Regions from separate parts of the Exiguobacterium sp. s95 genome, predicted to be linked through region 2. Evidence: riboswitches for the same ligand, from Rfam matches in the RefSeq annotation. Region 2 holds a riboswitch; the other holds the start of a gene.

Region 1 (15,903 bases), on a different contig from region 2:
GCTGGACCTTGCTCATCCAGTGGAAGAAACGGCGCTGGATTTGGCTTGGTCTGTTAGTGCTACATAGTTTCCTGTTAGTCTCAGATCTTTGGTATTACCGCTACTTTGACGATTTACTGTCCGTTTCCCTGATGTCGCAAATGCTGCAGATGAGTGATGTCGGCAGTGGTTTCATGGCACTGATCGTCCCGACCGATTTTTTCCTGTTCGCAGATAGCATCATCTTCGGACTCGTTTTAATCTTCTTACGGAAGAAACGGTTTACTGTTGCGAAGCGACAACAACGTCGTTCGGCGGTTGCCGCTTTTCTCGCCGGCATCGTGCTGTTCGCAGCACCGCTCACCTATGCCGTCGTCAAACAGGAGCAGCGGCTCGACCAGTCGATCTCCGACATGCGGGACTATTACCAGCTCGGGTTTTGGGGATATCACGGTGTCGATCTCGCCGGTGGAATCACGCGGGCCATCAGTCCGGACGAATCATTGACGGAAGCGGAGCGGCGACGGCTCGAACAATCCGCATCGGATGAAACGGCTGGTGCTGTCAACACACCGAACATCATCATGGTCCAGCTGGAATCCTTCCAAGGGTCCGTCATCGGACAGATGATTAACGGGCAGGAGCTGACGCCGCACTTAAACGAACTCAAACAGGAGTCGCTCTACTTCGAGTCGTTTTATCACCAAACGCACGAAGGACGGACGTCGGATGCGGAATTCATTACGAATACGTCGCTGTACCCGTTGAAGTCGGGCTCGGTCTACACCCGTTTCCCGGACAATGAGTTCGGCGCCTTACCGCAACTGTTAAAAGACAGCGGCTATGACACAGCCGCAATGCACGCCTACGACAAAGGGTTTTGGAACCGGGACAAAGTTTACGACAACCTCGGATTCAATCACTTTTTCAGTAATAAAGATTATCCGGACAACAAAGAAATCGGAATGGCCTTAAATGATAAACAGTTTTTGACGAAGTCGATCGAACATATGGAGACGTTACAAGAGCCGTTCTTCTCGTTCCTCGTCGCCTTGACGAGTCATACGCCGTATGAGATTCCAAAAGACGAACGCGAACTCGACTTAACAGGGTACGACGATCCGATGCTGAAACGGTATTACCAGACCGTTCATTATGTCGATCAAGGCGTCGGACTGATGATTGACGAATTGAAAGCGAAAAACATGTGGGATGATACCCTCGTGATCTTTTACGGTGACCACGACAGCGGCTTGACGAACGAAGGCAGCGAACTGCGGGAGAAAGCCGGAATCGACAACCCGGTCGACCTGTTCGAACTTGACCGGCAAGTTCCGCTGTTCATCAAGAAACCGAATCAACAGGACGGAAAGATCATCAAAGAAAACGGCGGACAAATCGATATCGCTCCGACGATCGTCGACTTGCTCAACCTCGAGTCATCCTACATGATGGGCAACTCGCTCGTCGATGATGAACCGAACGTGACGGCGTTCCGTGATGGTTCGTTCCGTTATCAAAACTATTATTATGAAGCGGACTTAACGGAAAAAGCCGGCAACGGTGTCTGTTATGACGTCTCGACGACAAGCGAAGTCGACCTTGATTTATGTAAAAAACAAGCGGATGTCCGGAAGGATTTACGCCTATCGGATGCCATCATTGAGAAGAACGGCTTGGAACAATAAACGAATTAAGAAATCACTTTTTCTTCACGCGCTTTCCTCAGGCGAGACACAAGCCAGTTTTCCTGTCCTCTCTGGACAGGAAAGCGGGTCTTGTTTGTCTCTGACAGCGCAAGTCACCTTGCGCTTTTTCCTGCAGGAGTCGCGTGATTCAAATGATTTCTGCAACACTAAAGGAGGAGCAGGACTCAACATCCGGCTCCTCTTTTTATGTGCTTTAGTCAATCCATCTTGAACGGATCATTTAGTGAGATGTCCGATATTTATTCAACCACTGTCGTTCCTCGTCAAACAGGACATCCCATCTTTTCGTGATGATCCAGTCAAACAACACCGGAATCGTCTTATCCGATTGTCGATAGCGATTCAAAAAACGCAGTGCAACCAGACCATCGTCGCTTTGAATCTGCCGCTTTCGCTTCAACATAGTCTTCAGCCGTTTGACGACCGGCTGAATGGAGGATGCATCCCCGTGTTTCGCAATTCCGAGCAACGCATATGCTTTGACGTCGACCGACCGATCCTCCAAACCTTTTATAAACATTGGCAGGAACGAGTCGTCTCCTAGTTCACTGATGGCATTGAGTGCCGAGTGCCGGACATCACCTTTCGGATGATCGAGGAGCGGTAACAGATGCGGAATCACCCGCTCCGTCCCGATCGTTGCCAACACAAAATTCGCACTCATGATCTCAAACGAATCGGTGGAGGTCGTAATAAATCGAATTAACGCCTCTTCTGCTAAAGCCCCCCGACAGGAGCCGAGTGCATCAATCGCCGAATTTCGAATAGCCGAACGGGAATCCTCGACATACTGGATGATATCCGTCGCGTCATGTACCCGTTCCTGTTTCGCCGGTTCATCGAGGATGCTGACAATTAGTGTCGGCTTCGTCTCTTGCGCCAGCCGTTCTAACAGAAAATCAGCAACACGTACGTCACCTGTATTCATCCCAATTGTCCCAAGCATAAAGTAGTAATACTGTTTCATTTCTAGTCGCTTAGTCTGTTCAAGCAGGTCCATTAACACAGGAAGCATTTGAATATCCTGAAAACGCCGTGCTGTTTCATAAGCCAAGTCAGACGGCGGCCCTTCACTCGTAGAATAACCCCATTCTTCATCGTACACATATTCATCAATCGACATCTGCCCCGCTAATGCGATCAATTCATCTTTGTTCATCGGCAGTTCCTTTAGTCTTCTCAAACAGTTTATACCAGTACAACGTGATATCAATTTCCGGATTAGCAGACTGTTTCAGCGTATCTACCCCACCAAGCACAAATCCTTCTTTGGCATAAAAACGGCAGGCAATCAAATTATCGTTTTGCGCTTCAAGCGATAAGCCGATCAACGACTGTTCCTTCGCCCAGGTTTCGGCTGCTTCAAGCAACAAATGGCCGACGCCACTTTTCCGAAAACTGCTTCGGACAGCGATATTTTCAATGTAGGCTAAACGATTCCAGTCTTTGACGAGACGGATTTGCCCAATGCATTCGTTCTCATGAAAAGCTAACAAAACAATTTTTTCACTGCTGTCGATATAAGTAGACCAATCCAGTGTGTCATCCGGGAAACGGATTTCTGATAGGGTATCGTATAACTGTTCTTCGTAAGACCAAATGCCATCAGAAAAACGAGGAAGGACTTTACCAATGATAGGGAACGATTCATTTGTGTCGTTGATGATAGTTATGGATTGTTCCGTTAAAGGTTGAATTGTGATTTCTGCGTTTTTCTTCATAGATTTCCACCTTTCACAACCTGTCTTATAATTTCTTAAAATTAATCTTTTTTTGGCACATAAAGAAAGACAGAAGTACTTAAAAATCATGTAATCATTGCAATTTGCAATAGGTGGAAAACTTCAATACTTATATTTTTAACCTTAGGAGGTTATCAAGATAAACCCTTAAAAATATGAATCGACCTATATGAATCAGATGCCAAACTTGAAGCAAAATTTTTACAGAATGACAACGATGCATGCGTCTAAAAAAGGGTTCTGAAATCAAAATGATATCTACAAGAACATCGATTTTAAGTACTTATTCAGCCAAAAAGATTATTCGAAAAAGAAAAAATCGGTATGGAGCTGAACGATTACTAGTTCTTCCTCGAATCGATTGATCATATGTATCCCCTGCAGGAACTGGTTATATTTCTTAAAATTCACTCTATTATCATGAAGTCTTTTTTGATTTTTTCAATGTCTCGACCAGTTGTTTTTTCCAAATACTTTAGGAAAGCATCATTTTCTTTAGTACCAATATACGTTTTAAATTTCTCAACATGCCCTTCAAACCCTTTGAAATAATTACTTTGATAATGTGGATCGTTGTAAATTTTAATGAATTCAAGATAATCTTTAGTACTCATTTTGTTTCGAATTTGCATTAAAAGAGAGTCCCATTTTTTTATTTTTTTCTCGTATAAAGGCTTTTTAAGTTTATTTTCTCTTTTTTCTTCTTCTTTTAATTGTTGAACATATTGTTCGATGTCGTCTATGTATTGAAAAAGTTCAAGTCGATTTTGACTATCTAATTTTGGCAGTATTTCATTCTCGTACTTCTTATACATTTGTTCTCTATAAGATAACTTCTTTTTTATTATTTGATTTTCTTTTTTATTTCCCGTATTCTCTTTTAATAATTTGATTCCCGTTTTGGCTACACCCATCCCAGCTAAGATCTCTTTTTGATTATCTTTAATTAACTTTCCAACTTTTTTCCCGCCTTCAACAATTGATGTAATTTCAATTTTCGCCATATAATCCACCTTTAATAAAATTAGTATTTATACCATTAAAGTAATTAAACAGTTTATTTTTCAACCTTTAAACTCTATACATAAAAAAATCAAAATAAGTTTCACTTTTCTATTCTAAAGTATTTTTAAATAGAAGTATTAAATCATTATACTTGTTAAAAGTAGTCGATAAAATATCAATTTTCAGAGAGTTTCTAGCGCAAACTGAATCAATTGATACGAGAGCCAAAACATCAAGCAACCTATTCCAAAATCTAAAACCTTCCATGCTATTGGTTTTTTAAATACAGGAATTAGCCATCTCGCCCCATAACCCAGACCCAAAAACCATACAAACGATGCAATCAAGGCCCCGATTAAGAAATTAACTTTTTGATCCAATGTCAAAGTCCCAGCTATTCCCCCTATCACGACGACTGTATCTAAATATACATGTGGATTTAAAAGTGTAATCGCTAATGTGAGTAAGATCGTCTTGTGAATAGGGATAATTTTGGCATCAGTTGAAATGTCGATTGCACTTGATGAAGACAACGCATTACGCAAAGATTTGAATCCGTATAAGAGCAGAAATAGTCCTCCGACAATCGCAAGACCGACATTCGCAAAAGTATTATTTTTAATAGCAGTACCGACTCCTAGTACGCCGGTACACATCAGTAACACATCGCATAAGAAACATACTAGGACTACCCAGAAAATATTGTTTTTCAATAAACCTTGTTTTAGAACAAACGCATTTTGAGCTCCGATTGCTACAATGAGCGTACCTGACGTCAACATCCCCTTTAAAATTTCATTCACTTGATGGCCTCCTCTCTTCTCACCTAAAAAAATGATACATACTGTTTATGTAGTTCTTTCAAATATTAAGTATACTATTGCAAATAAAAAGTACCGAACCCTATTTGCTAGGATTCGGTACTTAAAGATGAAATGTCTTACATCATGCCGCCCATTCCACCCATGCCGCCCATATCAGGCATTGCAGGAGCAGATCCGGCTGGTTCTGGTTTATCGGCGATGACGGCTTCCGTCGTCAGGAACATCGCTGAAACAGACGCTGCGTTTTGAAGTGCTGAACGCGTCACTTTCGCCGGGTCGACGATTCCCGCTTCAATCATGTCAACGTACTCGTCTGTCGCGGCGTTGTAGCCCATGCCTTGCGCTTCATGTTTGAGACGCTCGACGATGACTGAACCTTCTTGACCGGCGTTTTCCGCGATTTGACGGAGTGGTGCTTCGAGCGCACGAAGGACGATGTTGACGCCTGTCGCTTCGTCGCCTGTTGAGACAGCAAGAATCGATTCGACGGCTTTCGTCACGTGAATAAAGGCTGTTCCCCCACCGGCAACGATTCCTTCTTCGACGGCTGCACGTGTCGCATTCAGTGCATCTTCAATCCGGAGCTTGCGTTCTTTCAGTTCCGTTTCTGTTGCTGCTCCGACTTTGACGACAGCTACGCCGCCCGCGAGTTTCGCAAGACGCTCTTGCAGTTTTTCACGGTCGAAGTCGCTTGACGTTTCTTCGATTTGCGCACGGATGGCGCCGACACGTGCTTCGATTGAATCACTGTGTCCGTGTCCTTCGACGATCGTCGTGTTGTCTTTTGAGACGACGACTTTCGACGCACGGCCGAGTTGCATGATTTGTGTTTCTTTCAAATCAAGACCGAGCTCTTCTGTGATCAACTCTGCCCCTGTGACGATCGAGATGTCTTCGAGCATCGCTTTACGGCGGTCACCGAAGCCTGGTGCTTTCACCGCAACCGCGTTGAACGTACCACGGAGTTTGTTGACGACGAGTGTCGCGAGTGCTTCGCCTTCGACGTCTTCCGCGATGATTAAGAGCGGTTTATTTTGTTGGACGACTTGCTCGAGGACCGGCAAGATTTCCTGGATGTTCGAGATTTTTTTATCTGTGACTAAGATGTACGGGTTCTCAAGCACCGCTTCCATCTTGTCGGAATCCGTGATCATGTATGGTGACGCGTATCCACGGTCGAACTGCATCCCTTCAACGACGTCGAGTTCTGTCGTGAAGCCGCGTGACTCTTCGATCGTGATGACACCGTCCTGACCGACACGTTCCATTGCTTCTGCGATCAATTGACCGACTTCTTCGTCAGCAGCTGAAATCGCCGCAACTTGTGCGATCGCTTCTTTGCCTTCGATCGGTTTTGCGATGGCGTGGAGCTCTTCGACGGCACGGCGGACCGCTTTTTCGATTCCTTTACGGATGACCATCGGGTTCGCACCCGCTGTGACGTTTTTGAGTCCTTCACGGATCATCGCTTGTGCGAGGACTGTCGCTGTTGTCGTACCATCCCCTGCGATTTCGTTCGTTTTCGACGCAACTTCTGCGACGAGTTTCGCACCCATATTTTCAAAGTGGTCTTCGAGTTCGATTTCTTTTGCGATCGTCACACCATCGTTCGTGATGAGTGGTGAACCGAATTTACGTTCGAGGACGACGTTGCGTCCTTTTGGTCCGATCGTCACTTTGACTGCGTCTGCTAATGCGTCGACACCGCGGAGCATCGCGCGGCGTGCTTCTTCACTGAATAAGATATCTTTTGCCATGACTGAAATCCCCCTTTTATTATTGTGCTACTGCTAAAATATCGCTTTCGCGTAAGATTAAGTATTCATTGCCATCGACTTTGACTTCTGACCCGGCATACTGTGCGTAGATGACATGGTCGCCGACGTTCACTTCAAGTGGTACACGTACACCCTGCTCTGTCACACGGCCTGTACCGACAGCGATGACTTTACCCTCTTGTGGCTTTTCTTTCGCTGACCCAGGAAGAACGATTCCTCCGAGTGTTGTTTCTTCTTTTTTAACGACTTCGATCACGATGCGATCACCAAGTGGTTTTAACATGCGAAACATCCTCCTTGAAAATGACTGTTTTTTAGCACTCACTTTAATGGAGTGCTAACATATTTTTATCTTAAACGGTTTTCAATCGAAATTCAACCCTGAACCCTTATCCGTTTTCCCGAAATCGCCATCTTTGAACCATCACCATTCGTGCGCCCGGCCTGTTTGTTTGTTACAATCGGGACAGTACCTTCAATACAAAGGAGTTGTGTCCCGACCGATGAAAAATTCCGTCAATCTGCCGTTCAACATGGCTGATAAGTGGCAAATCCGTCACATCATTCCGATTGTGATTTATTTGATCGTCCAGCTCGTACCGGCAACATTCCCGAGCTTTCTCTCAAAAAGCCAAATTCCGGGTGTCCTCGGCTGGTGGCTTGCGATTGGCTTTACCGTTGCCGTCATCGTCTCGTTCTTCTGTCTTCGTCCTGACTGGCAGAAGTGGAAAGCAGAGGGCAATCAGACGGATCCGATCGACACATTAAAGTGGATTGGGATCGGAATCGTGTTGCTTTACGCCTTACTGATTAGCGTCAACCTTCTTGATGCCTGGATGTCTGGTGGACTCGAAAACGTCGCGAAATCACAAAATACGGATGACATCATGAAAGCAATCCAAGTCATCCCGATTTTACAGCTGATGGTCGTCTTACTCGGACCGATCATGGAAGAATTTTTATTCCGCCACATTATGTTCGGGAACTTGTCGACAAAACTGAACTTCGTCTTCAGCTTCGTTCTCAGTGGTGTTATCTTCGGGTTCATCCACGGAGACAACAAGTTTTTGATTTATGTCGCAATGAGTTTTGTTTTCTCACTCGTCTTCGTCAAAACGCGCCGCATCATAGCACCGATTGCGATTCACGTTTTCAATAACGGAATTGTCGTACTCGCACTCTATGCAATGACTTAACTTAGGAAAGGTAGTGTTTTCATGCGCCAAGGCTCAAACTTCATGGCATTATTTTATGCCCTGTTCGGTATTCTCTTCATGTACCTCGCGTACAGCAACTCGATCGAGGCAGGAACCGTCTTTAACTTTTGGACGATTCTGTTGACACTGTTCGCAGCGATCGACTTTTACCGTCTTTACTTGATTTTCCGCTTCCGGATGGCTGCGAAGAAGATGATTGAGAAGGAACAAAACAAAAAAAATGATAAAGAATAAGTAACCTGTCCGCCTCTTGACCGATTCAGTTCGTGAAAGGGCGGATTTTTTTGTCTCTTGCTCACTGTATCCTTATGGAAAATCAGGCGAACAGTTTTTTAGACGCGCTATCGTCAGCTTGTTCCCGTTTCGAAATAATCGAAGTGACAAAAAAGAGTTACTTCTCGTGACTCCTACGGGAAAAAGCGCAAGACCACTTGCGCTGTCAGAGGCAAGTAAGACCCTGCTTCTTGTTCGCTAGAATCAAGAAGCAACGGCTTACGCCTCGCCCGAGGAAAGCACGGGAAAAAAACTCGTTTCGAAAAACCGCTCTTTCGAATGTTACCCCCGCGAATGGAACATATATTTTACTGACTCATTATCAAAAACCCTTATCTATCCATAGAAACAAATCACTTATACTGAAGATACGGTTCTTCACCGGAATCGAACGGGCAAACCCACAGAAATGTGGTGACGCAAAACTATAGGGGCTACCGCTTCAAGCTATGCTTGCCAGTTACCGAAGTTCACAAAAGGAGACTACGTTCACATGAAAAAAATCAATTATGTCGTTACTGCCGGTCTTGCTTATGCGTTGATGCTGACGCCGCTCGGCTCAATCGATGCCAAGAGTAAAACATCGAAGCATGACCGCAACAAGAACGGAATCCATGACAGCTGGGAAAAGAAGTACAAGCTTAAAGGGAAAAAACTTGCGCAGCAAGATACGGATCATGACGGCTTAAGCAACTACACCGAATATAAGCTCAAACTCAATCCACGGAAGAAAGACAGCGACCGCGATAAGATCAGCGACGCACATGAAGATACGGACCGTGATGGCTTAACTAACGACATCGAACTCGAGCTTGGGACAAAACCATATAAACGGGATTCTGATGGTGATGGAATTCTCGATGGCAAAGAACGCAACAAGGCCGGTCACCGCTATGAAGATATGCTGAAAAAAATGAAGATTGCTCTCGCGACAGAGACGACGCAAAGTCAGATTAAATACCAGTTTAAAAAGAAGAAGAGTCAGCTGCGTGTCAAAACGAATGACGCAACGGTCGATGAAACCCGTGTCCGCCAATTGATTCAGTTCATCGAGTCACATCCGAAGATGACGGAAGAGGAATTACGGGCACAACTCGTCAGCTTATTCGCTCTCTCTGGTTCTTACGAGTTGGAGATTGAACTCGAGTACTTCGATCACGAAGAAACGAAATCAGAGCACCGTCACGTTGAAGAAGACGAGCAAGACGATGATCAAGGTCAGGACGAAGATGATGATTCAGATGATGACTCGGACGACGAGCATGAAGATGAAGATGAAGATTAATCCTTAAACAAAAAAAACACCTGCTCTAAAGACGACCGACGTCCATGTGACGAGGGGCGATCTTTAAGACAGGTGTTTTTTTACTTTTCGTTGACCATTTCTTGAATCAATTCACGGTTCCGTTTTTTGAAAACTTCATTGTGGGATGAGACCATCGCGACTTTGGCAGCATCCGGTTCAATGAACTGCTTCGCCCGGTTGACGGCGTTTGCCGCGTCCTGGAATGTACCCGAAATCAAGTTCACCTTGCCGTCATGCGTCAAAATATCTCCTGCTGCATACAATCCCGGTACACTTGATTCGCTCGACGCGTTACCGGCGATGTAAAAGTCGTCGACTTGTTTGATGTCGAGTTCCGAGTTCGCGAGCAACTCTGCTTCCCGTTCGTAGCCATGGTTGATGATGACTTCATCGACGTCAACGATGTTTGTCACGTCCGTCGCACAATCAATCAATTCGACGGACGCAATCCGGTGGTGATCGTCGCTTGCGATCAACTTATGAATCGTCGTGTTGAGGAGACAGACGGCTGAGCTTCGGACGAGTTGGTCGACTTGTGCCTCGTGACCTGTGAAACAGTCTTTCCGGTATGTGACGTAAACTTTTTTCGCAATCGGTTCGAGCTCGTTCGCCCAGTCGATCGCTGAGTTACCGCCACCTGAAATCAGGACCGTCTTATCTTTAAACCGCTCAATCGATTTGACGGTATAGTTCAAGTTCGACACTTCGTACCGTTCGGCCCCTTCAATCTTCAGTTTTTGGGGATTGAGTATCCCGCCGCCGACAGCGACGATGACTGTCTTCGAATAATGAATTTCTCCCGACTCCGCTTCGAGGACGAAGTTTCCGAAGACGTCTTTTGCGATTGAAATGATTTTTTCATTCAGGTGCACGGACGGATTAAACGTTAAGCCTTGTTCGACGAGTTGCTCGATCAGCTTCGCTCCGGTAATGGGTGGCTGTCCCCCGACATCCCAAATCATCTTCTCCGGATAAACATGAATCTTGCCACCAAGCTCTGCCTGGTATTCAATGATTTTCGTCTTCATCCCGCGTAATCCGCTATAGAAAGTCGAGTATAACCCGGCCGGGCCTCCACCAATTACCGTTACATCAAACAATTCCTGCTGTTCCATCTCACTCACTCCTCGCTCTCGACTACGACTGATTATCATTCTCATTCCCAATGATAACGTGAACATCTCTTGAAGACAAGAAAAAATGTTGACAGCGTTTTTATGAGACTGGTATGGTTAGGGAGACGATAGTGATAATCATTATCAATGAAAACAGCTTTAAACGAGAAGGAGCCTCTGCGTATGGTACGTCTAGCAACAGAAGAAATCAGTATCGGATACGGAGATCGTACCATCGTCAAAGACTTGACGGTTCAGATTCCGGATCGGCAAATCACGACAATCATCGGTGCGAATGGTTGCGGTAAATCGACCTTATTGAAAGCGATGACCCGGATCATCCCCCATCAGTCTGGTCGTGCCCTGCTTGACGGTCTCGATATTGCGAAGGAAAGTACAAAGCTGCTTGCCCGGAAAATGGCGATCCTGCCTCAGACACCGGAAAGTGCAAGCGGTCTAACGGTCGCAGAGCTCGTCTCATACGGTCGTTTTCCTTATCAAAAAGGATTTGGTCGTTTAACGAAACATGATTACGAGATCATTGACTGGGCGTTAGAGGCAACGGATACGACGGCATTCAAACACCGTCCGGTCGACGCCTTGTCCGGTGGTCAACGGCAACGCGTCTGGATTGCGATGGCGCTGGCGCAGGAGACGGATATCATCTTCCTCGATGAGCCGACGACTTACCTTGATCTCGCCCACCAGCTCGAAGTCCTCGAGCTGCTCGAGCATCTCAACCGGACGGAAGGCCGGACGATCGTCATGGTGTTACATGATTTAAATCAGGCCGCCCGTTTCGCCGACTACATCATCGCGATGAAAGAAGGCGAAGTCGTCAAAGCCGGAACGTGCGAGGAAGTCATTTCGCATGACGTCTTAAAAGAAGTATTTCATATCGATGCCGAAATCGGTCGTGATCCACGGACGAATAAGCCGATGTGTGTCACTTACAACTTAATCAAGGGAGATTAACCACATGAAGAAACTAGTACTCTTACCGATTTTATTACTCTTAGCACTCGTCATCGCCGCCTGCGGCAATACAGATAAAACAGAAGATACGTCTTCCGATACGAAAAAAGAAACGATCACCTATAAATCGGAAGAAGGTGACGTCGAAGTCCCGGCTGATCCGAAACGCGTCGTCGTCCTTGCCGGTTTCGCCGGAAACGTCATGGCACTCGACGTCCCACTCGTCGGTGTCGATTCGTGGTCAAAATCGAATCCGAAGTTTGATTTGAAAGACGTCCAGGAAGTATCAGAAGAAAACGTCGAAAAAGTCATCGAACTCGAACCCGATCTCATCATCGGCTACAATACAACGAAAAACATCGATAAATTTAAAGAAATCGCTCCAACCGTCACGTACACGTACGGCAAAGTTGACTATTTGACACAACATATCGAAATCGGTAAATTGCTCAATAAAGAACAAGAAGCACGCGATTGGGTCAAAGACTTCCAAACACGCGCAGCGGACGCCGGAACAGAGATTAAAGCTAAAATCGGTGACGATGCGACGGTCTCTGTCATCGAAAGCTTCGATAAACAGCTTTACGTCTTCGGCGACAACTGGGGACGTGGTACAGAAATCCTCTACCAGGAAATGAAATTGAAGATGCCGGAAAAAGTTACGGAAATGGCCTTAAAAGACGGCTATTACGCGCTATCACCGGAAGTCTTACCTGAATATGCAGGGGATTACCTCATCTTCAGTAAGACGGCAGAAGCAGATAACTCGTTTACAGAAACAGACACATACAAAAATATTCCTGCTGTTAAAAACAACCACGTCTTCGAAGTCGATTCGAAAGAATTTTACTTCAATGATCCATTGACGCTCGAACGTCAGCTCGAGTTCTTCAAGAAAAGTTTCCTTGGCGCGTAACAAAAATAAGGAGGGAACCGATTTTTCGGTCCCTCCTTTTTGACTATCTAATGAAAGTGAGACGATAACTATGTCATCCGGTCGATTCCCGTTCGGACTGAAAATCACGTTCGGTTTACTCCTGTTCGTCGTCATGTTCTGGATCTCGATGACGTTCGGTGCCGCCGACACGACGATACGTGAGGTCTGGAACGCTTTGACGTTCGGTCCCTTGAACGGTAAAGCAAAAATCATTCAGGAAATCCGGTTACCGCGCGAAGTCGCTGCGATGCTGGTCGGGGCTGCACTCGGTGTCTCCGGTGCGATCATGCAGGCGATGACACGTAATCCCCTTGCCGATCCCGGACTGCTTGGGCTGACAGCAGGCGCGAACGCGGCCCTTGCTCTTGCGCTCGTCTTCATTCCCGGTATCAATTACTACGGCATCATGCTCGCGTGTTTCCTTGGAGCAGCAGCCGGTGCCCTACTTGTCTTCGGGATCGGTGCCTCAAAACGTGGCGGGTTTTCACCACTTCGAATCGTCCTCGCCGGGGCCGCGATTTCTGCTTTTTTATACGCAATCGCAGAAGGGGTCGGCATTTACTTCAAAATCGCTCAAGACGTCTCGCAATGGACATCCGGCGGGCTGATTGGAACGACCTGGGGGCAACTGCAAATCATCACCCCCGTCATCTTGATCGGCATCGCGATTGCGATGATCTACTCACGTCAATTAACGATTTTAAGCTTATCAGAAGAAGTCGCACTCGGGCTCGGGCAAAACATCACCCGGATTAAAGGTGTACTCTACGTCGTCGTCATCCTGCTCGCCGGGGCCGCCGTTGCTTTAGTCGGTAACATGGCATTCATCGGCTTGATGATTCCGCACATCGTCCGCGCAATCGTCGGCACCGATTACCGCTTCATCCTCCCGATGACCGCCGTCTTCGGTGCAACGTTCATGTTACTCGCGGACACGATTGGCCGGACGCTGTATGCTCCATACGAAACACCGGTCGTTGCGATCGTCTCGATGCTCGGGCTGCCGTTCTTCTTACTCATCGTCCGCAAAGGAGGTCGTGCGTTCTCATGATTGAAACATCGCTCCGCCGCCGTCAGCGGTTGATCTTTATCGTCTTTAGTCTGTTATTGCTCGGAACGATCATCATCAGTATCGGGCTTGGGCCCGCCTCCCTCTCGTACGACCGGCTTCTGCCGACACTGTTCGGTCAAGGCTCGTTCAAAGAAGAGTTTGTTTTGTTCTCACTCCGCCTGCCGCGGATTTTAATCACGGTACTCGCCGGCATGGCACTCGCCTTATCCGGTGCGATTCTTCAGGGCATCACCCGCAACGAACTCGCAGATCCCGGCATCATCGGTATCAATACAGGTGCTGGTGTCGCCATCGCCGCCTTCTTCCTTTACTTCCCGGTCGATGTCGGTGCGTTCATCTATGGGTTACCGGTTGCTGCCTTCATCGGGGCATTGATCACAGCGATTGCCATTTATGCCTTATCGTATGACCGTGTCCGTGGTCTGCAACCGATTCGTCTGATTTTGACCGGGGTCGGATTCTCGATGGCGTTATCCGGCATCATGGTCGTCCTGATTTCATCCGCGCGCCGTGAGAAGGTCGACTTCATCGCCAAATGGCTCGCCGGGAACATCTGGGGAACGGACTGGACATTCGTCTACGCGTTATTGCCTTGGCTGCTTATTCTCGTACCGTTTACGTTTTATAAGGCAAACAAACTCAATCTGCTGGCGCTGAATGAACCGGTTGCGATCGGCGTCGGCGTCGCGATTGAAAAGGAGCGCATCCAACTGTTACTCGCCGCTGTCGCACTCGCTGCATCCGCCGTTTCTGTAACAGGCGGGATCGCCTTCATCGGTTTGATGGCGCCCCATATCGCGCGCGCCCTCGTCGGTCCAAGGCATCAACTGTTCTTACCGATCGCCGTTTTGATTGGCGGATGGTTACTCGTCCTCGCCGATACGATTGGTCGGAACGTCGCTGACCCGCAAGGCATCCCGGCAGGAATCGTCGTTGCGATCATCGGTGCTCCTTACTTCATTTATTTGCTGTCAAAAAAATAACCTCTACATGATGCGGTCACAACTAAAAACGCAAGAAGTAGGCGAATCCGGAATCCGCCGCCTTCTTGCGTTTTTTTGTTGCTCTAAGATGACCAGTCAATATTTGATTCGTTTTTCTTCCCGTTCCGCCCGGATCAATTCCTGTTCTGATAAGTGTGTCGGATCGAGTCGTTTAATCCGTTTATCGACAATTCGGTCCAATGACAGCACCGTTAGGAAAAAGACAAGGAACGGTCCGATGTATTCGGGACGCGCTACGTAGGGCGTGATGATTTGCCCCAGGACGACGACCAGTACTTCGATGATACTGATCAATATATACGGTAGTCCGAGATGATCCCAGGCCTCAAGCCCGTCAAACCGCTTCTTGAAATAGCGGTACTTCAGGAATCGGACGATCCATTGATAGGACAACAAAGGGACTAACAAAAAATACTGAAACGATGATTCTGTCAGATGCCAATCGTCTGTTAAAAAGAGAAATACAAACAATACCAGTCCAAACAAGACCGTTTGAATGTAACGTGCCTGTTTTGAAAATCGGATATAATCCATTTTCCGCTCGCGTTGCATGCTCTCCATCGTCTGCCTCCTCGTTACATCCCGATTCCTTCGCCCGTCGGATGACGGTGTTCGATTCCTTTTCGGTCCGGTGTCTCAAGCAAATCCATTTTATCGAGCTTCGTTACCGTCCGGTCCGTCCAATTTTGAAATTGCAGCATCCCTGAAATCCACAACATTAGCGGAAACAGATAGCCCCACTGTCCAAGGTGCGGGGCGACAACTGCGGCACCCGCAATAAAGACCGCTTCGAGTAAAGTGATCCCACCAAACATTAGACTGACTGATCGCGCCTGTACCTTCGACCGAACTAACAGAACGGATTGGATCACTCGCTGCATGCCATTATAGGCGAGTAACGGCGTAAGAATCAAAAATCCAACTGCTGAATCCGTCAGGTGCCCGCTTCCGGAGAAGAACAGCACCG
Region 2 (15,903 bases):
TGGACTTGGAAAGTTTGTCGACTGGTACAAAGAATACTACAACGTAAAGTTATGAAAAGGATGAGACAAATGAAAATTACAGTTGCTGGAACAGGATATGTCGGTCTTTCGATGGCCGTTTTACTCGCACAACATAATGAAGTCACATCGATTGACATCATTAAAGAACGTGTCAAGCTCGTCAATGATCGCAAATCACCAATCGTTGATGCGGAAATCGAGAACTTCTTGCAAAATAAAGAATTGAATCTTCATGCGACGACAGATAATTTTGAAGCCTATAAAGATGCCGAGTTCGTCATCATTGCAACACCGACGGATTATGATCCAACACGGAACTACTTCAATACACGGACGGTCGAAAGTGTCATTGCGACGGTCCTTGCCATTAATCCGGACGCGACGATGGTGATTAAATCGACGGTACCGGTTGGCTACACACAAGAGCTAAAAGAGAAGTTCGATACGCCAAACATTATCTTCTCACCAGAGTTCTTGCGTGAAGGGCAGGCACTGCATGACAATCTTTATCCGTCACGTATCGTCGTCGGGGAACAATCGGAACGAGCGCAACAATTCGCGGATCTTTTACTTGAAGGAGCGATTAAAAAGGATGTACCGATTCTTTTGACAGATTCAACAGAAGCGGAAGCGATAAAGCTATTCTCGAATACGTATCTCGCAATGCGGGTTGCCTTCTTCAATGAACTTGATACATATGCTGAAGTACGTAGCCTAGATACGAAACAAATCATCGAAGGCGTCGGGCTTGATAGCCGGATCGGCAATCACTATAACAACCCATCATTCGGTTATGGTGGTTACTGCTTACCGAAAGATACGAAGCAGTTACTCGCGAACTATGATGAAGTACCGAATAACATCATCGGGGCGATTGTTGAAGCAAACCGGACACGGAAAGACTACATTGCTGATACGATCATCAAACAAAATCCGAAAGTCGTCGGCGTCTATCGCCTGACGATGAAGACAGATTCAGATAACTTCCGCGCCTCATCGATTCAAGGGATTATGAAACGAATCAAGGCGAAGGGGATTGAAGTAACGGTCTTCGAACCCGTTTTAACAGAAGATACGTTCTATAACTCACGCGTCATTCGTGATCTTGAAGCGTTTAAACAGGAATCAGACGTGATTCTTTCGAACCGCATGCACCCTGAATTGGGTGACGTCGAAGAGAAAGTCTACACGCGCGATTTATACAGTCGGGATTAATCAAGGTTAAAAAGAGCCGCTATTTTTCGAAGTTAGTTCGAAGAATGGCGGCTCTTTTTTGTTTGGGTCATATGGATGATCAATTTATTTAAAAATCCTTAGCGTATTTATACAATTTATCATTTTCAGTTCTTACTGTTACTACAACTTTGCTTTGGTTTTGCCAAAGACCGAATCTGAAATTGATACTGATCCCCCAGTTAGAGTAAGGATTGATTACTGTATCGATTTCTGAATTTTGAAGGGCTTCCGGAGTGTAGGACGTAAATAAAGTACCATTCTCGTAAATTTCAATTTTTTCGATGAAGACTTTTTCACTCGGTTCATAGTTATATAAGTTGATAGACAAACCTTTGATGAGGCCGTTGATAATGACAGATCCGTAAGCATTCATGGATACATTGGGTTGATCAGAAACGGTGAGGGTTTTTGATGTAGTGACTCCATCAGCTGTTCCTGTAATCGTTACGGTCCCTTCGGATAACGTTTTTAACAAACCATTTTCGTCAACTGTAGCAATGGACTCGTTTGAACTGTTCCAAGTCACTTTCTGATTTGTCGCATCGCTTGGGTAGATTGTAGCAGTCAACTGTTGAGTTTTTCCTGTTTTCATAGTGCTAAGATTTATAATCTCGATAGCAGAAACCGAAATCTTTTGAACTGTGACTTTACGTTTAATTTCTACAGTATTTCCGGCTTTATCTGAGACGCTATAAGTAACAAAGTAATCTCCTTCTACTGAAGTGTCCACTGAACCGGTCGTTTTCATCTCGGCTGTAAGATCGCCATCGTTATTATCAGAAACGGAGACACCTTCCAGTGGATTAAAAGTTGTATTGAGTCCTGCTACTACATCCATTGCTCCGGAAATTACAGGCTTAACATTATCGATGACAACAACTGTACGTGATGTAGAAACAGTATTTCCAGATTGATCGGTGACGGAATACGTTAAAGAGTAGGTCCCGGCTTTATTAACATCGACCGAACCACTAACCTGAATGAAAGATGTGATATCACCATCACTATTATCAGAGGCGGAAATACCTGTTAACGGATTAAAGTCCTGGCCAAAATTGATTTGAATATCTTTTACTCCTGAAAAAACAGGACTGACTTTATCGATTACTGTTACTTTACGTTTAATGGAAGAAACATTTCCAGACCGATCAGTGACCGTGTACGTTACAAAATAGGTTCCGGCTTTATTGACATTAACGGAACCAGTAACTCGAATGGCTGAGGTAATATTACCATCATTGTTGTCAGACACAGAAACACCAGTTAAAGCATTAAATTTATCTCCTAGATTAATTTGGACATTTTTAGCGCCAGCAATTACCGGCTTAATGTTATCAATGATTGTAATCGTACGTGTGACCACCGTTTTGTTTTTTGCTTTGTCTGACACCGTATAAGTCAATTTGTAAATTCCAGCTTTTTTAGTGTTCACCTTACCGGAAATCTTGATATTTTTCGTGATGTTTCCATCGACATTATCTTTGGCAGTAACACCAGTCAAAGCATTAAATGTAGAATTGATATAGATTTTTTTATTAGCAGCACCAGAAATGGATGGTTTAGCAGTATCTTTCTTTACAGTAATCGTACGAGTAACAGTCGTCTTATTTTTCGCTTTGTCTAAAACGGTATAAATCAATTTATAAGTTCCTATTTTTTTGATATTGACAGTACCAGAAACTTTGATTTTTTGTGTGATGATTCCATCGGCATTATCTTTGGAGGTAACACCAGTCAAAGCATTAAAAGAAGAACCGATGTAGACGGTCTTGTTAGTAGCACCAGAAATAGAGGGTCTTGCTGTATCTTTTTTCACTGTGATTGCACGAGTAATAGTTCTCTTATTCTTCGCGTTATCTGAAACAGCATATGTCAGTTTATATGTACCGATTTTTTTCGTATTGACCGCGCCAGAAACTTTAATGTTTTTCGTAACGTTTCCATCGACGTCGTCCTTTGCTGTGACACCAGATAGAGCATTGAAAGAAGTCCCAAGATAAACTGTTTTATTTGCTGCACCGGAAATAGACGGTTTAACAGTGTCTGAAGCTGCGAACGCCGTACTTGGAACAGACGAACAAATTGCTAATAGACAGGTCGCGATAAAGTAGTTTTTAATATTTACTTTCAATCAAATCTCTCCTAAATAAAAATATTTTTATGAAACGATTATATTATACCATTAATGTAAAAAAGTTCTATAAATAAAAATATATAGAATCATTACAATGAGGTATTGTTGACACATAAAATCCATCATATTTTACCAGTCACTCCGGAGACACCTGAAATCCTTGTTCGCTATACAGAAAAACATACCATTCTGCATTCGAAAAAACGTCGTCGTTCTCGATACCACGAATGGATATCATCTCGGATCGGGAGGTATCGACGATTACGGCTGCAATTTAAGGAAAATCAGGGAATGTCCGTTCTGTCGACGTCGTTTTTTGAACGAGACAAAACGCCATCATTATATTGGCATCATTGACCACTCACTGGCTTGTAGCCCAAAAATGTGTTGTCTCCGTAAGACCGAGAGGTCTCCTGTGCTTGTACTTTGGAAGAAGCCTTTACTCAGTATCTCTATAAAGGGCTCCAACATATTCGGTATAACGTGTAACAGACAGGGCTACCGAAGACTGACAGACTGGTTGGATTGTTATCAGTTGGAGTCGTAGCCGTTAAGAAGTGATGCGTCAATAGTCTATCGAACGAGGAAATGGAAGGAACAGAGAATAAGATTAAACTCATCAAACGTCATGGTTATGGCTACCGAAACCTGGAGCAATTCTTTTTGAAATCGTATCTCGAACGTAGTCGTTAAATAGCAATCATATCTTATGGTAAAAATACTAAAAATGTAATATTAAATATTAAATATTAAATTAACCTTTTTAGGAATGAAAATAAAAAGGTTAATCAAATCAATTTTATTCTTAATTGATTTTGTATAATTTCAGCTTTTTACGATTTTCGTAGTTCGAAGAAACTTGCATATTTAGCTGATGATACACGGATTACAAGAATTTTTATTTAAGGTGAATAAGTGATTTTTTATATAGAATCCTATCAAAATAAACAAATAGTAGAATCGATTATTCATTTGATTTGAAATAAAAGGAAACCATAATTTTCTGTGGTAAATTAATCTTTGGGATTATTTATATAAAGATGGAGGAGTCTAGTTGAAAGCTTATTATTCAGGATTGGTTTTAGCCGTTGGTTTTACATTACTTGGGTGGACACATACTGTATCTGCAGTAGAACAAGAGCAGATTAAACGGGTGATTGTTCAAGTTAAAGGAACAGATATGGGAGAAATAGAAGGAGATATTGTCTCTTCTAAAAAAAATCGAAAGCAGACGATTCTTCAGGTCGAGGTACCGGAAGGAACTTCGACATCTTCTTTCATTAAAGAACTTAAACAAGAAGACAACGTATTGCGTGTTGAAGAAGATCGATTGCTAGATTTGACGTATTTACCAAATGACTATTACTTTTATTCACAGTCTCATCATCAAAATATACATTCGGAAGAAGCCTGGAATCGGTCAATGGGAGCTAATGTGACAGTTGCGGTTTTGGATAATGGAATTGATATGAATCATGAAGATCTTTCGAACAAGATTACGGATCCTTATGACGTGGTCTATGATTCTCCTTATACACTGACGAGTGGCGATCACGGAACACACGTTGCAGGTATCGTCGGCAGTTCTATCGATAACTATTACGGAGGGGCGGGTGTTGCGCCATATGCAACCATCATGCCGATTGATGTCTTTGCTGGAACATCTGCTTACACCTCTGATGTTATTGAGGGAGTGTATCGCGCGGTTGATCATGGGGCGAATATCATCAATATGAGTCTTGGAAACTATTATTACAGTTCATTTTTCCAAGACGCGATTACCTACGCCTATAATCGCGACGTATTAGTTATCGCAGCAGCCGGAAACGATGCAACGAGTTCGGCACATTATCCGTCCTCCTATGACCATGTCATCTCTGTTGGTTCGACTACATCAACGGATGAACGGTCTTATTTCTCGAACTTTGGGTCGAATATTGACATTACAGCACCGGGAAGCAGTATTTATTCTACGACTCCTTACAATTCATACAGCTATTACAGCGGGACATCGATGGCTTCGCCAGTTGTCGCGGGTGTTGCGGCTCTTGTGAAATCAGCCGATTATAGTATGTCAGTCGACTCTATTACAGATCGATTGATAAGTACAGCCGACGATTTAGGTGACGCCGGTCGTGACGATTACTTTGGCTATGGACGTGTCAATGCGAAGTCAGCTCTTCATATTCAAGACTTGTCCTATGTCTCGGTAAATGAGGTGTCGGATTCGTCTGATTATATTACGGGATACCTCCCATCGAACAATGGATATGGTAGTATTTATGTCTTTAGCAATTACAATGGAGTATATAATGGATTGATCGCATACGGTTCAGGCATATCAGGAGGAGACTTGTTCTCGTTACCGGTCTCACGCATGCCTGCCGGCACAGAATTACGTGTTGTTTTTGCGGACTACTACGGAAATTCCAGTCCGACCACGTACACCACTGTGGTAGATCGAACGGCACCTAACGCACCATCACTAGGAGCAATGTCGGATCAAACCGAATACGCATACGGATATACAGAACCGAATACATACGTTCAAGTCGAATCGTCTTATCAAGGCTTTGTGACTAGTGGCTATTCCGACTACTACGGTCAATTTAATTTCTATGTTGGAAAACAACCGGCAGGGTCAAATCTCTCTGTGTTTGCGATGGACGCATCAGGTAATCGAAGCGAAACAAGTACGATTACAGTTTCAGATCAGACCGCACCAATCATTTCAAATGTAAATGAAGTGACGGATCAGTCGACAAGTGTGTCTGGTATGACGGAGGCATATGCTAGTGTTTCTGTCTTTAATGACAACAATGAATTACTCGGTACTGTGTATGCAGATGAATCGGGTTCATTTAATGTACCAATCAAGCGTCAAGCGAACGGACAAGGATTATATGTCCTTGCGACAGATCATTCTGGAAATACAAGTACGAGATTCAATGTGCTCGTCGTGGATCGCACTCCACCTAATATCGGTAGTGTGGAACAAGTTGGTGATTCAACTACTGAGGTCAAAGGTGTCGGTGAAGCGAACGTGACCGTTGAAGTAAAAAACACGAGCAAACAATTGCTTGGTCACTCAACATCGGATGCGAACGGCAATTTCGCCGTTACAATACCAAAACAGACAAAAGGAACTACATTGTATGTGACGGCTATTGATGCAGCAGGCAATACAAGTAAACGCTTCACGATTTCCGTTATCGATAATACATTGCCGATTATCAGTGGACTATCTGAAGTCTCAGACCGTATGAACACGATTACAGGCCAGACAGAAGTTGGAAGCTTCGTCGAGCTGACGAATGAAGCGAAAAAGACAATCGCTCAAGGTTATACGGATGAGAAAGGAAACTTCTCCTTAATCATTGAAAAACAAAAAGCAGGGACTATCTTGTATTTACTCGCGACAGATGAAGCCGGTAATATCGGTAATAAGAAGAAACTGACCGTACTCGATAAAAAGGCACCTGTCATCACGAAAGTAGAAGAAGTGTCTGATCAATCTACAGTGGTTAAAGGAATCACTGAAGCAAATGCAACAATCATTCTTAAAAAAGAGAACAAAGAAGTGGTTCGTGGAACGTCAGATACGAAAGGTATATTTAATTTGACGATTCCAAAACAGCTTGCCAAAGTCAAGCTAGTCCTAACGGCAACAGATACAGCAAATAACATCAGTAATGAGAAAACAATTACCGTTATTGACAAAACAGCACCAACAGCACCACAAGTCAGTGAAGTGTCGGATCGCTCGACTGTAATCACTGGGAAAGCGGAAGCGCAGAGTACTGTCATCGTGTCTGTTGATCAAACAGAGAAGTGGCGGACCACTACTCTTGCGAATGGAATGTTCAGCATATCGGTTGAGAAATTAACTGCGAATGCAATCTTGGAAGTGACGGCTGTCGATGAAGCGAAAAACATCAGTGTAGTTACGAAAGTCACGGTCAAAGACCGGACGGCACCAGCTCAACCGAACGTCAATGAAATATCGGACCGTTCGACGACAGTCACGGGAACGACTGAGAAAAAGGCTAAAGTCATCCTGCAAAAAAACAAAGAAGAACTGGCACGGGCGACAGCGGATGCTACGGGACAATTCACGGTGACGGTACCGAAGCAAACGGCCGGAACAGAATTTGTAATCATTGCTCAGGATGAGGCGGGCAATGCAAGTACACCACTCAGCATCCTCGTCATCGATAAAACGGCACCGGCACAACCGACTATCGAGCCGATGACGGATCTCCTTGATACCGTCAAAGGAAAAGCCGAAGTCGGTAGCACGGTCACGGTTAAAAACGGATCGGTACTGCTGGGACAAGTGACGACAAAAGAAGACGGTACGTATGCCATCATCGTTGGCAAACAAAAAGCAGATACTATATTGTCTGTAACAAGCACGGATAAATCAGGGAATGTCAGTCAGGCGGTCGAGACGAAAGTACTCGACCAGACGGCACCTGCTGTTCCAGTCGTGACAGAAGTAACGGATCAGTCGACTTCTGTTAAAGGAAAAGCTGAAGCTGGCTCTGCGGTAGCGGTGAAAGCCGGGACGACGGAACTGGTAAAAGGAACAGCGGATAAAAACGGCGCATTTACGGTCGTCATTCCAAAACAAAAAGCGGGAACACTGCTGTTCATCACCAGTACGGATGCGGCAGGTAACATCAGTAAAACGATTGAAGTTAAAGTACTCGACCGGACGTCACCGCTTGCACCGACACTTTCTGAAGTGACGGATCAAACAACTGTAATTTTAGGGAAGGCCGAAGCAGACGCCGTGATTTCTGTTACGGTAGGGTTGAAGGAAGTAGGCAAAACGGTCGCCGGGAAAGACGGAGCGTTTAAAGTAACGATTCCAAAGCAGGCAGCAGGGACGACCTTGACGATGACTGCAACAGATGGAGCAGGAAACGTCAGTCCGACTGTCACAACGCTTGTAGCTGATAAAACGGCACCAACGCTCCAGGTCAATCAGATCACTAATCGTTCTATTCTCATCACAGGAACGACTGAAGCGAAAGCCAAAATCCAACTGACTTATGCTGCCAAAACGATGGAAACGACAGCTGATGCAACCGGTAAGTTCAGCTTTACGATTAAAGCAGTGAAAACAAACGAAGAGTTCAGCTTTACGGCATCAGATAGCCTGGGAAATAAAAGTGATATCCTAAAAATGAAAGTGACCGATGCGACGCTGCCTGTTCTTAAAGGCGCGACGGATGTGACGCTTGAAGCAGGGATAGTCTTTGATACAAAACGCAATATCACGGCAACGGATGAAACGGACGGAGACCTCACCAAGTCCATCTTAATTGCCGGGACATTCGACAGTAAGAAACCTGGACTTTACAGTCTGACGTACAGCGTAAAAGACCGGGCAGGGAATGAAGCGAAGATGATTCGGCGCATTACGGTCAAAGATACGGTTAAACCGGTTCTGTCAGGTGTGACGAATCAGTCGATCAATCTGAATAGTACGTTTGATTCGAAAAAAGGCATCACTGCGAAAGATAACATCGACGGAGACTTGACGAAGAGGATTCAAGTGTCAGGCAGTGTCAATCTGAAGAAGGTCGGCGCGTATACTTTGACTTATAAAGTCGTGGACCGTTCAGGAAACACGGCGACTCTGGTTCGTAAAATCACGGTCAAAGATAACGTGAAACCAGTCATTACAGGAGCGAAATCAAAAACGATTAAGTACAAATCGACCTTCAATCCGAAGACAGGCGTCACAGCAAAAGATAATGTCGACGGTTCGTTGACGAAATCCATCAAAGTAAAAGGAAGTGTCAACACAAAACGTAAGGGCATATATGCCTTAACGTATACAGTAAAGGATAAAGCAGGAAACAATACTAGTGTGAAAATTAAAATCACAGTGAAGTAAATGTGATGTTCAAAAAGATAGTGACTCCTTCTAAAAAGGAGCACTATCTTTTCATTTCTTGAAATTTAGATGGTGTCTGTCGAATGAAATTATAGAAAAATATAATTAAAAATTGGTTGGCTTTAAGACCATAGAAATCGAAAAAAATTTTAGCATATTAACAGAGTATTTTTAATTTAATTCTGGGGGAATCATAGTATGTGTAATTTTAATAAAGCAATAAAGAATGTAACTCTCCTGTTAGGAATCTGTATTGTCCTATTTTGTCTGCAAACCAAAGTGAATGCAGCGGAGTCTCAATTCTCTCTTCTTCCATTTGAACAAAAAGATCAGGTGATTTATGGAAAAATTCAACCGAATGATGAAGCACATCTTCAGTTCAATCATCAACTTTTTACAGTGAAAAGTAATACGAAGGGGGAGTTCTCTCTTAAACTTAAACAACCAGTAGGAAACGAATCCGTCGTTTTATTTCAGAAAGACAAAGATGGATTTGAACAAAAGACGACTGTACAGCTCGCTACGGATTTCAATACAGACGATTTAAATACGAATAGCATCGTTCCACCTTCGTACCTAGGAATTCAAGACAACCAATTTATTTTCGTAAGCCATTCTTCGTACAGGATATACGTGATTTACGAGGGTAAAACTTATTCTGGATTAGGTTCGTTATTGGTTCCAAAAAATAAGTCAAACGAATTGAAATTTTTTGGACAAGATGATTCACATGAATTTGGTGAAAAAAGTAAACTTGTTGTGAAGCAAGTGAACGAAACTGAATCATTAAAGATCAACTCGTTTGATGTTGAAGGGTCACGATTAAAAGGAACGGCTTGGCCCTATGGACATTTAAAAATAGTAGATAAAGAGGGGAATACCAAACAAGATATTGAACTAGAAGCAGACGGAAACATTGATATTCATATTCCATTGTCCTCTTATGAGTTAGAGGAGGGAACCTCTTTTACTATACAAGATGCGCAATCACCCGTTCCCTTGTTCAACCAAACGATTCAAATCTCCTCATTCATACCTAGTAAAGAGAAGGCAGTCTATTTCTCACATGACGTCAGAAGTAATACAGTCATTGGGAAAACCTATAGTGATGCGCAAGTTCAATTGGACAAACAAACCTGTTCATCACCCGATACATCGGGCATGTTTACATGTTCTCTTGCTATTTCAGAAGACCCGACACATCAATTAACAGTCATCCCAAAAGGAAAACCAGCTGTATCCGTATTTTTCGATACCGATTTCAATACAGATGCCTTTCCATTTTCATTATCGCAATCCTTGTCTTCTAACAATGCAGAATTAAATGGTACGACTCTTTCGAACAAAGAATTCAAAATCGAAGCAAGTAACGGCCTGTCGATAAACTTTAATTCGGATGCGACAGGTGAAATTAAGCTAAAGCTCCCAAATGCATATAATCTGAGCTATCAAGTATTCCTAAAAAGGAAGAATGGCAACTATCACCTAATCAAATCCATTAATGTAGACGATGAGCGAAAAATTCCTGAGCCAGTGTTAAAAGTTCAAAACGGTGAATTGGTTATTTTTAATCCCATGTATGAAAAAGATGCGCATTTACAAGCGGAGTTGTTGATTGAAAAACCTAACGGAGAATGGGATTTAAAACAATTGACGTTTGATCGGTGGATGCAGGAACTGAAAAGCATTAATGTCACAGAAATCCAAGACGGTGATCACTATACGTTAACGTTATTTAAAAAACAAAACGATCCGAATTCACGTGCTATAAAAGGGATATTCAAACGTATCGTGAAACCGAAGTATGATTTGAAACAAAGTAATGCATTAACTTTGGTTGGACGAACAGATCCGTTTGCTAAAGTTAAGATTAACTTCTCAGTCTTCAGAAACTATGAATCCTCTTATATTATGCCTAGAAACTACGAAGCAAAAGCAGATGGAAAAGGAAACTTTCAAATCAGTCTAAATCAAAAACAAGCTTTTAGAATTGATTACAGTGCAAGTATCGATTCAACGATAACGAGTGAGGACGGCTTAAAAAAGGACTACTATTATCAAACCATTGGAGATAGTACATCACCTCGCATTCAACTAGCATCGAAATATATCGCAGACTCAGATCCCGCATTCAATTTACTCTCAGATGATCGATTGAAGAAAATCGAAATTAAATATTTTTCGAACAATAAGTTGATTACAGAAAAGGTAGTTTCACCTGTAAAATATCTAAGCTTTATTTACACTCCTAAAAAACAAACTACTTACAAAGAGAACGCGATCAACAAAATTATGGTTCGTGCCACAAACGTCAGTCAACAGACTTCGTTGTGGTCGACCTTTAAGGTGACGAGTACAGCTTTTCCAAAGGTTCAATTGAAAAAAGTGTATATCGGAGATAAAGAAATCCACGGGAAAATTTCCGTCAAAAAATCATTTGAGTTGCTTGCCAATGATAAAAAATACGTTGTCAAACCCTCATCAAGTGGGACGTTTAAAGTTAAGTTAAAATCACCTATTAAAAAAGGAACGAAGACAATTAAAGTCATCTTAAAAAATGATGTTGATGATAAGAAGACGCTGACAGAAAAAGTATTGACCAGTAAAAAATAATTTAGATTCTTTATTAAGTCGTCAATTGATGTTCTCAAGATATATTTAATCAATAGACATATCTCAACACACGGTGTAGCGATTTTAAGTTCTGGAAAATACTCAGGAATGAACTCGGTCGTGTAAAGCGCATTAAGAAGGAACGGGCGAGGTTCAAAAAAATGTTTGTTTAAGGGTGTACTAATACTATTTTCATTTGCTCAAAAATAATAGATCGAGTTAGTTCATCTAAACTATTGTTTGTTTTTTACACAAGAAGAGGTCCAAGCGATAACCATCGCCTGGACCTCTTTTTGCGTTCGATGTTTCAATTCGTTGACCTGCCTCTGAAAAGTGACCGGTTTTGTTTTGTGCATCCTGTATAATTGTGTCATGCAGAAGCACTCAGAATTGGAATTGAGTAATCGGTTATGAGATTATATTCAAGTGGTTTAGAATTTATTGTAATTCAGCGTCTTGTTTGATTTTAAGTGAATGAACCCATTCTTTTTCGCGTACTTCGCACTTTTCGCACCTTGCTTAGAAGAAATCGTCAATGTCTTGATGTCTTCTTCTTCGTTCAACTCCTGAAGATCTGCCATCCGGTCTTTTGACCATTGGTCTTTTGCGACCGTCGAGTAGTTGAAGCTTTCCCACATGATGCCATCGATGTACGGGTACGTATGGTATTTTAATGTCCCGAAGCCCCAGTTTTGAATCAATGAGAGGTCCGCATGTTTCGTCTTGACGCTCTTTAAGAAGTTCGTCATCGCGACTTGCTGCTGCTCAAGAATCTTTGGTTGGTCGGCATGTTCGTTGTCGATGTCGCCGACTGTATCCAAGAAGACACCGTCGAGTCCTTTATTGACGACCTGCTTTTCGACTTCTTGCATGAGGACCGCTTGGTAATGCTTCGAGTTGATGTCCATTAAGTATGAATCCCACTCCGCGTAGTGGACACGTTGTCCATCACGGTGGAAGAAATCTGATTCCTTTAATTGCGCCATCAAGTCTGTGTTCCAGTTGTCGGCTTCCATCGTGTTGATGTAGCCGTAGACTTTCGTGCCGTACTTTTGAATTTCTGCGATTTGTTTCGCCGAGTAGAAGACCGGTTCGATGATCATGACATCGTACTTTTGCATCTTCTTGATTTTTGATTTCGTCGGTGCATCGTAGTAGACCTTATACGAGCTGACGGAATCGAGTGGATTCGTTGATTGAGCTTTGCCCGTGATTGGTGTCATTAGTAACACTCCTAAAAAAAGAATGCACAAAAAAGACGTCACGCGTTTGAGTGAGATAATACCCATGGTTAGTAGCCTCCTGATTTTTTATCAGAGAGCGGCTGCGGCATTGCAGACTGGCGATCGGTATCCGAAGATCGACGACCCATGTCTTTGCGCCCTTACTTTTCAGTAAGTTTGCCCTTCTCGATATTTAGTTGTAATTGCCTGTTTGACTAAATCTTACCACTGCTAACAAAAATGTAAATAACTATTTTAAGGAGAGTGTGCCATGATTTACACACAGCATAGAAATACAGTCAAATGGATAGAAATGCTAGCTAGTATTTTACTTATCGGTTTCTTTGACTATATGTTTAGCCTTTCGGTCTCGAATTGGGCGATTGATCCGTTAATCTTTTATATTTTATTGTTTGCCCTCCGCTATGGTCTGCTCGGAGCGTTCGTCAGTTTCACGATGACGATGCTGTACCACCTGTTTTTCCTGTCGGTCGAAGGATCAGACATTCTCTTATTTTTATACGACCGGACGGAACTGAGCTGGATCATCTTCCACTTCCTCGTCGCGATGGTCTGCGGGATTTTCAGCACCTCGTTCCAGGAACGTTATTTATCGTTACGGCTCCGCCACGAAGAAGTCGTCGAAGAAAACAACCACTTGCTCGAGACGGTCGAAAAGCTCCGACTGTCGCAGTCGACAATGCAAAAGAAGGTCCTCGACTCGGATCATACATTAACGAAAATCTACCAAGTCGGACTCGAGCTCGACCAAACGGCGGCCGACATCGTCCGCGATCGCCTCGTCGATGTCTTGAAACGTTCGTTCAAGGCAGAGAATCTTGCCATCTATCACGTCGATGCGTCCAAACGGACGTTACGACTCCACGTCCGGTTCGGTGAGAAAGAGGTCTTGCCGCAAACACTATTCATCGATCCGTCGACCGGCATCTATCAACGGATGTTCAAGACGAATGCGATTTCAATCCGGACGATGGACGAGACGGACGTCCCGTTACTGATCGCACCAATCCGCTACGACGGGAAGATTCAGGAAGTTGTCGTCATTCAGGCGATCGACTTCAACCGCCTGACGAGTTACGAGATGAACATCATGCAGTTGATTCTCGACTGGACCGGGACACGAATCGAAAAAGCGTTAACGATGGAATGGAATGCGTCGCGTGGTGATTTGATTGAAGGGACACGGATTTATCAAATCGAGCCATTCAATAAAAAAGTCGCACTCCAACAACACCGAGCTGAACAGTACGATCAGCCGTACAGTACGGTCGTCTTGCCGGTCGAACAGGTCCGGCTGTCGTTGATTGAAATGGAATTAATCCTACGCCAGTCGATGCGGGAAATCGACATCATCGGCTATGACGAGACGAATCAAATGCTCCACTTCCTCTTACCGGGAACACCGCAAGAGAACGCTGAAGGATTCAAGCAACGGATTAAAGAGTTGTTCGCACGAAAAGGAGGGAATCTTGGATGATTTTCTTCGTCCTGTTATTTTTTCTGATTCATGCCGTCATCGTCTTTCTCGTCACGAAACTGATCACGGCACGGATGGACCTGGCACAGCGCGGTCTCGTCAAGTGGATCGCCCTGATCTGTTATTTCGTCCCGTTGCTCGGTGAACTGTTCGGTCTCGTCAGTTGGCTGATCGCAAGACGATACGCGTCAGACAAGACGTTGCTCGACTACGATGACTACATCGAGTTCGACGTCGTCAACCTGGAAGGACTGCAACAACAGGCGGCCGACAACATCGACTTGGTGCCGATGGGCGAAGCGATGGCGATGGACGCGAAGGAACGGAAACAATCGATCGTCCGCTTGACGACGACATCGATTGCCGACTCCGGGAAGTATCTCCAGTTCGGGCTCGACCATGCCGACTCGGAGACGGTCCACTACGCCGCGACGGTCCGCAATACGTTATATGACCGGTACGAAGCGACGATTAAAAGTCGCGAGGAACAACTTAATCCGGGGCATGTCACGACGTATTACCACTTGATTGACGCCTTCGAAGCCTTCATCGAAAGTGGACTGCTCGACGACAGCATGCAAAAACGGATCTTTGATCGGTTCGGATCGTATTTACAAGACATGCGGATTCAGTATCCGACGGACGCGACGTGCTTGAAGGCGTGCGGCAAGCTCGCACTCGCAAAAGGCGACGTCGCGGACGGACTCGGCTACTATGAACGCTTGATCATGCACTACCCGGAGCAAGCGGACGGCTACCTGCTGGCAATCGAATATCACTTCACGAGAGGGGACTGGACGAAGTTGGCCCCGCTCGTGACACAACTAAAAACACACGTCGCACCGGACGACATTCCGGACGACAAACGCTACATTTTGGACCGGCTGGAAGGAGTGGAACTATGAAAAAATCGATCACGACCTACGTCGTCGCCGTCTTCGCGATTCTGCTCGTCACGATCGGCGTCGTCCAGTTGTTACGTCTTGATTATGGACATCGCCTGATTCCGACCGAGGAGACGCAACAAAAGACGTTTCAGACGATGTCGGGCAAGGAGGGACAGATGGACGGAGAACCGTTACAAGTCTATATCCATCAGGATAAAGGCGAGCTCTCAAAAAGTGTCTTGACGAACTTTAAATATGCACTGAAGTACGCGAAAGTCCCGTATACGAATATCTCAATCAAAGAAATCGAGCAATTGGAGCCGTCCGAGCGGACAGTGCTTGTCCTGTCCGGCGAGCATTCGCGCGACTGGCCGTATGAGACG

What was found. Region 2 has a riboswitch for cyclic di-GMP ahead of KNP99_RS12180 (glycoside hydrolase family 191 protein). Riboswitches for the same ligand answer to the same signal wherever they lie in the genome.
Region 1: linked by a shared signal. The riboswitch ahead of KNP99_RS12710 (hypothetical protein) and the one ahead of KNP99_RS12180 (glycoside hydrolase family 191 protein) in region 2 are both predicted to bind cyclic di-GMP.

What each region holds. Positions count from the first base shown of each region.
Region 1 covers NZ_JACSMM010000009.1:13,813-29,715, reverse strand. The annotation lists gene KNP99_RS12755 (LTA synthase family protein) at 1-1,667, shown strand, start outside; gene KNP99_RS12750 (HEAT repeat domain-containing protein) at 1,909-2,847, opposite strand; gene KNP99_RS12745 (GNAT family N-acetyltransferase) at 2,834-3,409, opposite strand; gene KNP99_RS12740 (hypothetical protein) at 3,838-4,434, opposite strand; gene KNP99_RS12735 (LysE/ArgO family amino acid transporter) at 4,618-5,238, opposite strand; gene groL (chaperonin GroEL) at 5,376-7,016, opposite strand; gene groES (co-chaperone GroES) at 7,036-7,320, opposite strand; gene KNP99_RS12720 (CPBP family intramembrane glutamic endopeptidase) at 7,541-8,233, shown strand; gene KNP99_RS12715 (DUF4305 domain-containing protein) at 8,255-8,488, shown strand; cyclic di-GMP riboswitch class I at 8,912-8,995, shown strand; gene KNP99_RS12710 (hypothetical protein) at 9,021-9,812, shown strand; gene KNP99_RS12705 (NAD(P)/FAD-dependent oxidoreductase) at 9,893-10,948, opposite strand; gene KNP99_RS12700 (ABC transporter ATP-binding protein) at 11,132-11,923, shown strand; gene KNP99_RS12695 (iron-hydroxamate ABC transporter substrate-binding protein) at 11,928-12,839, shown strand; gene KNP99_RS12690 (FecCD family ABC transporter permease) at 12,910-13,911, shown strand; gene KNP99_RS12685 (FecCD family ABC transporter permease) at 13,908-14,915, shown strand; gene KNP99_RS12680 (hypothetical protein) at 15,012-15,497, opposite strand; gene KNP99_RS12675 (hypothetical protein) at 15,512-15,903, opposite strand, start outside.
Region 2 covers NZ_JACSMM010000008.1:31,661-47,563, forward strand. The annotation lists gene KNP99_RS12150 (NAD-dependent epimerase) at 1-55, shown strand, start outside; gene KNP99_RS12155 (nucleotide sugar dehydrogenase) at 70-1,236, shown strand; gene KNP99_RS12160 (immunoglobulin-like domain-containing protein) at 1,325-3,388, opposite strand; partial or broken gene KNP99_RS12165 (transposase) at 3,968-4,084, shown strand; gene KNP99_RS12170 (Ig-like domain-containing protein) at 4,446-9,299, shown strand; gene KNP99_RS12175 (hypothetical protein) at 9,498-11,912, shown strand; gene KNP99_RS12180 (glycoside hydrolase family 191 protein) at 12,344-13,135, opposite strand; cyclic di-GMP riboswitch class I at 13,243-13,327, opposite strand; gene KNP99_RS12185 (hypothetical protein) at 13,407-14,633, shown strand; gene KNP99_RS12190 (hypothetical protein) at 14,630-15,538, shown strand; gene KNP99_RS12195 (DUF2194 domain-containing protein) at 15,535-15,903, shown strand, end outside.